DNA from 3 places in the Bacillus lumedeiriae genome. Region 2 is predicted to be linked to each of the others. Evidence: riboswitches for the same ligand, from Rfam matches in the RefSeq annotation. Region 2 holds a riboswitch; each other region holds the start of a gene.
What was found. A riboswitch is a leader RNA that binds a small molecule or an ion and turns the genes downstream of it on or off. The one in region 2 is predicted to bind thiamine pyrophosphate.
Positions count from the first base shown of each region.

Region 1: it holds a riboswitch for thiamine pyrophosphate, as region 2 does, so the genes downstream of both, thiW (energy coupling factor transporter S component ThiW) here and QYG89_RS06445 (ABC transporter substrate-binding protein) in region 2, are expected to answer to the same signal.
Region 3: it holds a riboswitch for thiamine pyrophosphate, as region 2 does, so the genes downstream of both, tenA (thiaminase II) here and QYG89_RS06445 (ABC transporter substrate-binding protein) in region 2, are expected to answer to the same signal.

Region 1 covers NZ_JAUIYO010000002.1:34,128-38,276, forward strand. The annotation lists gene menC (o-succinylbenzoate synthase) at 1-287, shown strand, start outside; gene QYG89_RS03735 (superoxide dismutase) at 501-1,379, shown strand; TPP riboswitch at 1,625-1,733, shown strand; gene thiW (energy coupling factor transporter S component ThiW) at 1,797-2,294, shown strand; gene QYG89_RS03745 (hypothetical protein) at 2,288-2,665, opposite strand; TPP riboswitch at 2,815-2,918, shown strand; gene tenA (thiaminase II) at 3,145-3,819, shown strand; gene QYG89_RS03755 (ABC transporter ATP-binding protein) at 3,812-4,149, shown strand, end outside.
Region 2 covers NZ_JAUIYO010000003.1:60,203-64,351, reverse strand. The annotation lists gene QYG89_RS06455 (NupC/NupG family nucleoside CNT transporter) at 1-355, shown strand, start outside; gene QYG89_RS06450 (sulfite exporter TauE/SafE family protein) at 462-1,205, opposite strand; TPP riboswitch at 1,537-1,643, shown strand; gene QYG89_RS06445 (ABC transporter substrate-binding protein) at 1,748-2,677, shown strand; gene QYG89_RS06440 (3-oxoacyl-ACP reductase) at 2,667-3,428, shown strand; gene QYG89_RS06435 (ECF transporter S component) at 3,509-4,093, shown strand; gene QYG89_RS06430 (ABC transporter ATP-binding protein) at 4,093-4,149, shown strand, end outside.
Region 3 covers NZ_JAUIYO010000004.1:19,050-23,198, reverse strand. The annotation lists gene QYG89_RS07725 (S-layer homology domain-containing protein) at 1-1,486, shown strand, start outside; gene tenA (thiaminase II) at 1,635-2,321, opposite strand; TPP riboswitch at 2,430-2,534, opposite strand; gene QYG89_RS07715 (S-layer homology domain-containing protein) at 2,701-4,149, shown strand, end outside.

The DNA of each region.
Region 1 (4,149 bases), on a different contig from region 2:
AGATTCACGATCTTTGTAAGGAGAACAGTATACCTGTCTGGTGTGGAGGCATGCTGGAAGCGGGAGTGGGAAGAGCGCATAATATTGCGCTTACGACTTTGAGTCATTTTACGATGCCGGGAGACACCGCAGCTTCTTCGCGTTATTGGGAGAGGGATATTATTCAGCCGGAAGTAACTGTACAGGGTGGTGTCATACAAGTTAGGGATCAAGCAGGGATTGGCTACGATATGGATTTGGAAGCAGTCAAAAAGTTCACGTTGAAAGAAAAAGTACATTCTTTATGATTTTGAGGAGAACGGTGCACAGGCTTTTAGAAACCAGGGAGAGATGAAGGGATATCCCACTTAAGAAGCTGTCTGGCAGTCAACTGTATGTTGGCTGCCAGACAGCTTTTTTGAAATGGAAGAATCAGAAATAATCAAGCTTGGAAAAGACGATAAGAACGTAAATGCCGCGCATGCATATGTTGAGAATAGCAGGTGAAGGGAGGAGTTTAGTTGGAGCGGTACCAGCATTATTTGCAAGAAGCGAAAAAGTGGTGTGATGATTTATCGAATTGGGAGAATGAAGTTATCGATCCTGCACTCATTAAAAACTGGGAAGAACAAATTGAAAAGATTGACGAGTGGTTATCAGGGCCGCTTAATGAGACAGAATGTTATAAAGTAGAAAAAGAGGTTCGGGCATTGGCACAAGAATGGCAACAGTTTCATGAAAAACTGTTTACAGATTGTGATTCGGAGGGGCAGGAGAACAGAGTGGAACAAGTTCCAATCGGCGGTCATCGGCTTCCTCCGCTTCCTTATCCGTACAATGCACTGGAACCATATATTGATGAACCAACGATGCGGCTTCATCATGATAAGCACCACCAAAGCTATGTAGATGGCTTAAATAAAGCAGAGCGAGAATTAGCGAAGGCACGGAAAGTGAATGATTTTCAGCTTGTTAAACATTGGGAAAGGGAGCTTGCGTTCAACGGTGCAGGCCATTATTTGCATTCGATTTTTTGGAAAGTGATGTGTCCACAGGGAGGAGGAAAGCCATCAAGAGAGCTAGAGCGTGAGATGTCCCGTTCATTTGGCAGTTTCGCTGAATTTAAAAATCAATTTTCACAAGCAGCGCAGCATGTGGAAGGCGGAGGCTGGGCCATCCTTGTGTGGGCGCCGCAGGCACAGCGGATGGAAATATTGCAAGCGGAAAAACATCAAAACTTAAGTCAGTGGGATATTGTTCCGCTCCTCGTTCTTGATGTGTGGGAACATGCCTATTATTTAAAATATAAAAATAAAAGAGCGGATTATATAGAGAACTGGTGGAATGTTGTCTGCTGGGATGAAGTAAGCCGACGGTTTAGAGAAGCAAGACACAGGTAGCCGTACTCATGCTTTTTATATAGGTTATGTCAATCACTATTGTGGATTGGAGGAAGGCGGGAGACTGTGCGTTCACATGAGACCTCGAAGGCGCGATAGCGGCGAGGAGGCTCCCGGACCACCCGAGGAAGGCGAGAATCAACAAAGCCTTTATATAAGAAGATGTCGCAATAAATGAAAAATTACACTGCCAAGACCTTCCCATTCAATATAATTCATTCTATAATAGAAAATGAACTTAATAGGAAAGCTACTAGAGGTGCCTGTTAAAGGCTGAGAGAAAAGCGAATTGTTTTTCAACTCTTTGAACCTGATCTGGGTGATGCCAGCGTAGGAAAGTAGTATATTCATAAACTATTTCACTTACAAAAGCCGAGCCTAGATAAGGGTTCGGCTTTTTATAATGGAGGAATGTATATGAACCAAGTGCAAAAACTGGCATACATGGCTTTATTTACGGCCATCGCGACGTTCGGCTCTTCTCTTATTTGGTTTCCTGCTGGAATAGCCAAAGCATATCCTGTTCAACATGCGGTCAATGTGATGGCCGGTGTGCTGCTCGGCCCAGGGCCTGCGGTTATTATCGCATTTGTAACTGGATTGCTTCGAAACCTTATGGGGACAGGCTCGTTATTAGCTTTTCCAGGCGGAATGATTGGAGCTTTTCTTGCCGGATATATTTATCAAAAAACGAGACATGCTTGGGGGGCTTCTATTGGAGAAATAACTGGTACGGGACTAATTGCTTCTTTATTCGCTGTGCCTTATGCAAAAATTTTGATGGGAACGACAGTCGGCGCCTTTTTCTTTTTGCCTGCGTTTCTTGTCAGCAGTCTTTCCGGATCATTGATTGGCCTTGTTTTAGTGAAACGGATCGTCAAAATGAAAGTCTGGAAATATCGTCCTAATCATTGATTCCAACGAATCGAAACGGCCAGCTTACAACATTGCAAATTCCCTGAATCTGTTTGTAGTTCAAGCCGAAAAAAATCTGGATTAAAAGAAATAGCCGCTTTTGTGAGCATTCCGGACGATCGGATGAGCCGTTCTACTTCTTGTCGGTTAGAAGATTGAGCAGCAGCCATTAAGCGAAAGGCAAAATCATTGTCAGTCGTTATCTTGTTTAGAAGCAGAGTTGTTTCATTCAAGAGCCTTTTCATTGATTGGGCAGACTGTTTAAAGAAGACTGTATTGACTGTAGGATAAGGTCTTATGAATGCTTGGTGAAGATCATAATTTGTAAATGTAGTAGCATAGGGACGCCCATACGGATAAAAATAATACACAGCAGCATAGCTCCTTCCGCAAATGAACTTTCTATTAATATACATGTGAATGATAAATAAAATGATCGCTTTAATTTATTTAAAAATTCAGAATTTTATTGATGTAAGGCTATAAGTATGTTACAACTAAGTAAAGTCTAATTAAATAGTTTGATCCTTGGGGGTGCTTTAATAAGCTGAGAAAGGTGAAATACCTTAACCCTTATTACCTGAACTGGGTCATGCCAGCGTAGGGAAGAGGCATTGTGAGTATGTTAAGCTGCAATTCTTTTTGTCATTGCAGCAAAATAAGAACTTATAAAACTGCTTCTCCCTGTGAGAAGCAGTTTTTTTATTGTTCTAACGATGGATAAAGGTTTAAAAGTGTGAACAAAAAATCCGGAATGATGCACAACGCATGCAAATGTATGAACAAACGTCTATACGCATTTCTAGGCAGTTAGGCATTGCAATTAATAGATTCTAAGGAGTGTATATCAATGAAGTTTAGTGAAAGGTTACATGAGAAATTACAACCGATCTGGAGGCAAAATCATAAGCATCCTTTTGTAAAGGGGATCGGCGATGGAACGCTTGATCAGCGGAAATTCCGTTTTTATATGGTTCAGGATTATTTATATTTAATCGATTATTCCAAGGTGTTTGCGCTTGGAGCTGTTAAAGCGACGGATGTGGAGACGATGGGAAGGTTTGCGTCCTTATTGAATGAGACTCTTAATTTCGAAATGTCGCTTCACCGCCAGTATGCAGCTAGGTTTGGTATTTCAGAGGAAGAGCTGGAGCAGGCGAAGCCATCTCCAATTACACTTGCGTATACACATTATATGCTCCATGTCAGTCAGAATGGGACCCTTGCTGAGCTGATTTCTGCACTGTTGCCGTGTGCATGGAGTTACTGGGAGATTGGAAAGGAACTGAATGAAATTCCAGGTGCAAGTGAACATGAGCTGTATGGTGACTGGATAAAAATGTACTCATCGAAAGAGTTCGGCGAGCTGGCTGTATGGTGCATCGAACTATTAGATAAACACACAGCCGGAAAGAGTGAAGAAGAGCTTGATCGATTGGAAGAAATCTTTCTAAATACGACCCGCTATGAGTATATGTTCTGGGATATGGCATACAATGAGCAAATGTGGCCTGGAGATGAATAAAAAAGTTCTAGAGTTTGAGAATGTGACTTTTTCCTATAAAGAAAAAAAGCAGGGGCGCTCTGTCCCTATTCTTCAATCTTTAAATGTAGATATTTATGATCAGGAATTTATTACGATTGTAGGTGCGAGCGGGTCAGGAAAAAGTACACTTTTCAGATTAATTACCGGACTTGAAGATCCCGATGAAGGAAAGATTTTTATTAATGGACAGATACATGAAAGCAGGCTTGGAAAAGCCGGGTACATGCCTCAGCAGGATTTATTGATGCCATGGCGGACGGTTCTCGAAAATGCAGCCCTGCCCCTTGAATTAAAAGGCATTCATAAAGA
Region 2 (4,149 bases):
TCTAGAACAAATCCTAGGCTATATTTTTTCACCGATTGCATTCCTTATTGGTGTTCCATGGGATGAAGCACTGAAAGCCGGTTCGTTTATAGGCCAGAAATTTGTGTTAAACGAATTTGTAGCTTATACTGCTTTTGCTCCAGAGATTGCTAACCTGTCTCAAAAAAGTGTCGTTATCATTAGCTTTGCACTTTGCGGATTTGCTAATCTAGCTGCGATTGCTATGATCATCGGTGGATTAGGAGGAATTGCACCTTCAAGAAGACAAGATATTGCAGAGATGGGTTTACGAGCAATCGTTGCGGCAACATTAGCTAATCTATTAAGTGCAGCGATTGCTGGTATGCTCATTTAGACAGGAGATTCCCCTGTCTTTTTTATATCCAGAGGACAAAATGAAAACTTTATAAGGATATTCCGCATTTTGTGAGTCGATCTTATTATGAGAACAGACGGCTAAACTAAAAGAACAACAACATTCCGCTGACTGCAGGAGTTGCCACCATGGCTGTTTTTAAAATGGCCTTTGGCACAAGGTTCGTGAATTTAGCTCCAATGTAGGCGCCGAGCATGGTGCCGATTAGTACTTGTACTAATAAAGTAACGTCTAGGAATCCTTCTGTTGTAAAGCCGATGCCGCCTCCTATGGCGATAGGGACGATCACGAGCATAGTGGTTCCGACCGAATGGCGGATGGACAGTCCTAAAAAGGTGAGTAGTCCCAACTGGATAAAAGGAGCTGATCCGATCCCGAATGTGCCGGAGAGAATCCCTGTTATGATGCCTAATAGGGCTGCTTTGATAATGAAAGCAGGTTGGGTAAATGATTGTTCTGCTTCTTGTTTGTTTTTTAAGAAAAACAAACGAAAGACTAATAGGAGAGCGGAAAGAACCAACATGCTTCCTGTTAAGTAATGCATATCGTTTGTTGGGATCATGGAAGAGATCTTTGATCCAGCAAAAGAACCTAATGCTCCAAATACTCCGACTAATAATCCAGTCTTTAGAGCGATATTTCCTTCTTTATAATGGCTGATTGTTCCTGACAAGGTTGTAAAAGCCATGGCTGTTAAAGAAGTAGCTAATGCGATATGGATAGGAATTTTAAAGAGCAGGGTTAAAATCGCAATGATAAATCCGGCACCGCCTGCTCCGATGAATCCAACAATGGCTCCTAAAGCCAGCATGGTAAGTATAATCGTCATTGATGTCACTCCATCTAATTAAGAATGTGATAATGAATGTCTACAGACCATTGTAACATGATCGTATCATCTGATTTTAAAAGAAGGCTCTGTTCATGATGATTGTTTAATGGAGTGAGACTCCTGCGGCAATTAACAAGGGGACAAGGCCTGATCATACACAAATTATTGAAAGAGCAAATAAGAGTCGTCTTCTAAGTTGAAAACATATAACTAATCATCGCTTAGACAGCTTATTATGTTGAATTATTAAAAAATTTAAAATTATTTGTCAATTATTAGGGACAAATACAATTTTGTATGATAATCTAAAGATACAGTAAAATAAAATGAAATTCACTAGGGGTGCCTGATGGCTGAGAGAAGGAAACAATGTTTCCTCGACCCTCTGAACCTGCTCTGGTTAGTACCAGCGAAGGGAAGTGATGTTGTTGAACGTTAATCCTATTTGGTTAATTGCGGAAGACAGGATCACTTTAAAGTGACCTGTCTTTTTTTGTTGAAAGAGTGGTCATTATCATTGCATATAAGGAGGAAGATTTATGAAAGGTCTAAGGTTTGGTCTGGAATGGTATTTGAATCCGAACCATCTTCCGTTTTTAGTAGGAATCGATAAAGGGTGGTTTGCGGAAGTGAATTTAGAGGTTGAGATGATAGAACCCGCAGAGCATTTTGATGCAATGGACGAGATTTACAAAGGAAGGATGGAGCTGGCTGTTACTGAGCCGCTTCACTTAGTACAAGACCGGCTGCAAAATCATGATGTGATCGGATTTTCTAGGTATTTGCAGTCAGATAGTGGTGTCATGTTTTTGAAAAACAAGGGGATTACAAGGCCGAGAGATATGATTGGCAAGAGACTAACTTACCCGAGCGCTCCTGGACCAACGGGATTGGCTTTTATTAAATCGTTAATCGAGGCGGATGGCGGACAATGTGATGTGCATGATTTAATTCCTGTCAACAAAGGGTTTTATCATACAGATGCTTTAATTAATGATGAAGCGGATATCGCTTTTTCTGTACAACAGCACCATGAATTAATCGAGGCGCAGGAACGCGGGTATGAGCCAGGATTTTTCTCGTTAAAGGAATGGGGGCTTCCTGCGGGAGGGAATTTAATTTTAATTACGTCGAGAGAAGTTCTAAGTAAACAATATCAAGAGATTAACAGATTTACAGGGGTGTTGAAAAGAAGCAATGAATTCATCGGAAACCACCCTGAGGAAGCGAAAGAGATCTATTATCAATTCAAGAAAAAGGACCCGAATGACACAGTCGAAGCAGCGATTATGGATGCTGCGTTACATTGTTTTACAGCTGATTTTTCTATGTCATTGGATTATTTCGATCATTTACAGAAGTGGCTGAAGGAAGTAAAACTGACTGATTCGCTGGTAGATCCTAACGAATATTGGACAAACGAGCTAGTGTTAGAAACATCTAAAGGAGGAAGAAATCATGGAAATTAAAGATCAGGTAGTGTTGGTAACAGGAGCAAGCAGAGGATTAGGGGCAGAAATTGCTAAAGCGTTTGGGCGTGAAGGGGCGCGTGTCATTGTTAACTACTATCAAAGTGAACAGAAAGCGCAGGAAGTGGCACAGAGTATTGGTGATCATGCGATTGCTGTTCAAGCGGATATTACGGATAAAGAACAGGTTCAGAACATGTTTGGCCAGGCGGAACAACATTTTGGACAAGCCGTGACGACAGTTGTTAACAATGCTCTTGTTAACTTTAAGTTTGATGCTGTGAATAAGAAAGATGCGAAAACGATTGCTTGGGAAGATTATGACACACAGTTAGAAGGAAGTGTGAAGGCCTCTTTACATACAACACAGGCTGCTCATGAAGGAATGTCTCGATTGAAGTTTGGAAGAATCATAAACATTGGAACGAACTTAGTACAAAATCCTGTGGTTCCGTATCATGACTACAATACAGGAAAAGCAGCGTTAATCGGGTTTACGAGAAGTATGGCGCGCGAACTTGGTGTAAATGGCATTACCGTAAATATGGTTTCGGGAGGATTGCTGCAAACGACAGATGCCAGCGCTTCGACACCTGATGAAGTATTCGAGCTGATTAAGGAAAGTACGCCGTTACAACGGGTAACTACTCCTGGAGAATTAGCGGACGCCGTTCTGTTTTTCGCGTCACCATGGAGCCGCGCTGTTACGGGGCAAAACTTAGTCGTTGACGGCGGGTTAGTTATGGATTAATAAACAGGACAATTTTCCAGAACGGCTGCTCTCGGCTGTAGATAGGGAACCGATACGAATGTCAGGGAGGGTGAAAAGATATGCAAAAGAAATCATTAACGATAAGAGAAGTGATTTTAACAATCATTATTGCGATCCTATTTGGGGCTGTTTATAAAGTGTGGGGAACTGTTTATACGGCTTCAAGTGCGGTCGTCCCATTTTTAGGCCAAATTGTTTATCCGATGTGGTTTGTGGCAGGCATCGTAGCGGCTTATATCATTAGAAAACCAGGCGTTGCTTTTCTGGCAGAATTTGCTGCTGCTTCAGGCGAGCTTTTATCAGGAAGTCAATTTGGGCTGCCTGTATTGGTAAGTGGGTTTTTACAAGGGATAGGGGCAGAGCTTGTCTTTGCTGCCTTTAGATACAAGCGCTGGGATCTCTCTGTGGTTTTGTTAGCCTCTTTAGCTGCTTGTGCCGGGAGCTTGCTCGGAGATTATGCGATTCGCGGATTTGGTGCAAAAACGTTGTTTATTCAGGTAACAACGATCTTTTTCCGGGCGCTGGGTTCGATTGTCGTTTGCGGGTTATTTAGCAAATGGCTGTCCGACAAATTAGCGAAAACAGGCTCGTTAAATAACTATGAAATTGTTTATTCAAACCAAAAAGTCTGGGGGAATAAATAATGGAGCCGTCTTATCTTGGCTGCAGTGATTTATATGTTCAGTTCTATGAACGTACT
Region 3 (4,149 bases), on a different contig from region 2:
CGCTGTGTATGCTAAAGGAATGATCAACGGTAAAACCAGTACTTTGTTTCAGCCTGAGGCAAATATTACACGAGCAGAAATGGCAAAAGTTATTGCGAACGCCTATCAACTTGATGGGAAAGGTGTTCAAAATGAATTCGTCGATGTCAGTGACAGATGGGACGAATACGTGGATGCGCTTGTGAAACATGGAATCACGAAAGGAAAGACACCTGATCGATTCGGAGCGGTGCAAAATGTAACGCGTGGTGAATTCGCTATATTTATGTATCGCGCCAACGCGGCGAATCCGAACATTGATTGGGAGACACCTGCGTTTACTTACAGCGGGGAACATTCTTTCAACGTTGAATACGGTGCGGAGTTTGCCATGCCTGACGTGACGGCTGTAGATAGAAATGGGAAATCTGTAAAAGTAACGAGTGTCATCACCAATCAAAATGGTCAGCCATTTGATAAAATCGATACAAAAATTCCGGGTGTCTACACGATCACCTATAAAGCGACTGACGTGACTGGCAACAAAGCGGTCATCATGGACATAACGGTCACGGTTTCTGAGCCAAAACGAGTGATTGACACGGTGAATATTGTGGATGAACACACGATTTCAGTGAAATTTAAAGAGGAAGAAGCAGTAGAAATCGATCTTGAACATGAACTTGTGCATGGTCAGAATGAAGTTACATTTACGCATGAAGGTGTTCAATACACCATTTCAGTTGAGTATGATGCGCTTACACCTGCAGTGAAGGAGGCAGAAGCAGCGATCGCTGCACTGCCGGAAAAAGTTACTCTCCAGGATGAAGAGGCTGTTACAAACGCGCGCGCACTAGTGAATAAAGTTCTTGCTATTAAAGAAGACGCAGAAATACAAGGTTTAACGACACTCGAAGAAGCAGAAGCAGCCATTAAATATTTTAAAGAAGAGCGCATTACGCTTAATCAAAGTCGTTACGTATTAAAAGTAGGCAAGACGTATAAATTGGAAGCGACTCTTACACCGACTGGGGGACCTGCGACGAGTTTACAATGGACATCAAGCAATCCTGATGTTGCAACAGTGGCACAGGATGGAACAGTCACTGCTGTTAGTGAAGGAACGACAACGATTACGGTTACAACTGAAAGCGGAAAACAAGCTTCCAGCTATATTACTGTAAGTAATAAACCGCTGCTGCAATTCAATTCGTATGCGTCTGTTACCATTAATAACGAAATCAAAGGCATAAGCACTTCGTTTATCAATATGGGCAGTCAGACAGTAAAAGTAGAAAAAGTGGAAGTGTATGAAGGGGATACAAGAAGGACTGTTTACAGCGAAGCTGATTTGTTGAGCAATGAAATTCCTGTGGAAATTAAGCCTGGCGAAAGATTTGGAATCGGCATCTCTTATAAAATTGGCCTCTGGGCAACGAAGAAAAATGTAGTCAAATACACAATCAATGATGGGGAAGAAACATTCGAGTATACATCAGAACTGTAGGCTGTCGTTGAACGTGTGATAGGGCAAAAGAAAAGTAGAGTCAGTCATTGAAAGAAAATGATTGGCTCTACTTTTGTATTTTCATAGATTTTTCTTTATTAAATCTAACATCTACATAAATAGGTGATACCTTCTTTTTCTTCTCTATTTAAGAAATCACTACTTTGCTTTTTTCCGACAGCCATCCTTCTTTTGTATAGGACATCTCCCAAAAAGCGAGTTCGTATTCTTTGGAAAGGACAAATTGTTCCGTGATTTTTTCTTTTTCCTTTTCGCTTGCGGAGTCAGCATACTGATTCAACAAATCGATTTGTTCCTGGGTAGATGTTTGGAACCGTTCACTTGCATAGGTTTTTATCCAATTTTGATAAATAGGCTCTGCAGGTGCAGCCTCTTCATATACTTTTCCAATATCGGCATATAGCCAATAACATGGCAGCAGGGCAGCGAGTGTTTGGGCAAAGCTGCCGGAAAGAGCCGCCCGGTATAAGTGAGAGGTATAAGCGTATGCTGTAGGAGCAGGACGGAAATTCTCCATTTCTTCTTCTGTAATATTTAATACTTTTGCATGTTCCTGATGGACGGTCAGCTCTGCCTGTGCCGTCAGCTTCGCTTTTTCAGCAAGCTGCGCGGTATGTTGAAAGTCATCCGCTTGTGCGGCGGCCATGGCATGGACTTTTCCATAATGCTTCAAGTAATAAATGTCCTGAAGAATATAATATTTAAATGTATCGAGCGGCAAATCACCATTCACGATTCCTTTGACAAAGGGATGATTCAAACTTAACTTCCAACTGTGTTCTGTGGCTTGTCTTAACTGATCTGTAAAAAGCATAATAAAATCCTCCTCTGTTCATTGTTTTAGGGAACTGAGGAGGAAAGGGATTTCGCTTACTCGCAAAAAGCATCTATGTACGCTTTCTAATGATTACGCAAATAAGTCAATAAGCGATTTCCGCTTCCCTCCGCTGGTATTAACCAGTTCAGGTTCCAAGGGTTTAAAGTCTACTTTTATCTCAGCCTTTCAAAGGCTCCCCTAGCAGAAAAATAATTTAATTTTCAGAATACTATCTTCAGCATATCAAAAGAAGAGAGAATGTCAAATAGGTATAGTGCCTGTCACTCCTTATATAAGTATTTCGAACTACTATTCATCTTTTAATATTGTTATAATAGGAGGTGTTTTTATTAAATATTACTATAGGAGGAAGTAAATGTTAAAGAGACTGATATTCTTAACTGCTTTGTTCGTTTTTTCAATATTCGGTGCCTCTTATGCTATGGCAGCAACTGAAGTAGAACCGAATAATACGGTGCAACAAGCGACGACAATCGGGGTGAACCAGCAGCATCAAGGGGTGCTGAGTTCATCTAGTGATGATGACTATTATAAATTTACGTTAAATAAGCCTGGGAATGTCTCAATTACAATGGCCAACTTGCCGAATTCTTCATGGTATGTGAGGGTGTATGATTCTCAAGGTACCACATTGAACACGTTCAATACGGAATATGGATCATTTGCGAATGGAAATACGAAAGACCAGATTGGGTTACCTGCGGGAACATACTACGTTAGGATCAGCAACTATACTGGGGCATCTGGAATTCCATATACGTTTAATCTGCAATACGAGGAAAGCAACCTCTATGAGCAAGAAGCCAATAATAATGTACAAAGTGCGACGAGTATGAAAGTCAACAATGTATATAAAGGTGTACTGAGTTCATCTAGTGATGATGACTATTATAAATTTACGCTAGATAAGCCTGGAAATGTATCAATCACAATGCCAAACCTTACGAATTCTTCATGGGACGTGAATGTTTATAATTCCCAAGGCACCAATCTGAATAGATTCTATACAGACTATGGATCATTTGCCACTGGGGATAAGAAGGACCAGATTGGCTTACCAGCAGGAACGTACTATATTAGGGTTAGTAACTACACGGGGGCATCCAAAGTCCCTTATCACTTTAACCTGCAATATGATGAGAGCAGTTTTGTTGAAAAAGAACTGAATGGCTCGTTTCAAGAAGCAAATCCTATTCAATTAAACTATAAATATCAGGGAGTATTAAGCTCTTCTGGCGATTATGATTATTACTCTTTCAAAGTGGATAGAACGACTAACTTGGTGATGAATATTCCTAATTTAGCTGGTTCTAGTTGGGATGTAAAAATCTATGACGAAAAAGGAAATACGATTAACCGTTTCCATACGGACTATGGCTCTTTTGCATCTGGGAACACAACCTTTCCGTTCGCTGTAACGAAGGGAACGTACTATATAAGCATTGATAACTATACTGGAGCCTCTAAAGTCCCGTATTCTTTTGCTTTGCTATCAAGAAATTTTAAAGATTTAGGGATTGGTTTCTGGGGGTACAATGAGCTTACCTACCTTTATAACAAAGGCGTGATCAGCGGATATCCTGATAATACCTTTAGACCAAACCATAACATTACTAGGGCACAGGCAGCGATTATGGTTGCGAGAGCATTAAAGTTAGACACTTCTTCTGCTTCGGGTCCGGTATTCACAGATGTTCCTAAAACGATCACTGGCTATACGTCTATTTCGGCTGTGATGAGAGAAGGGTTATTTGATGAGTTTGTTAGTACTGAATTTAAACCTTATCAAAATATCACACGGGGA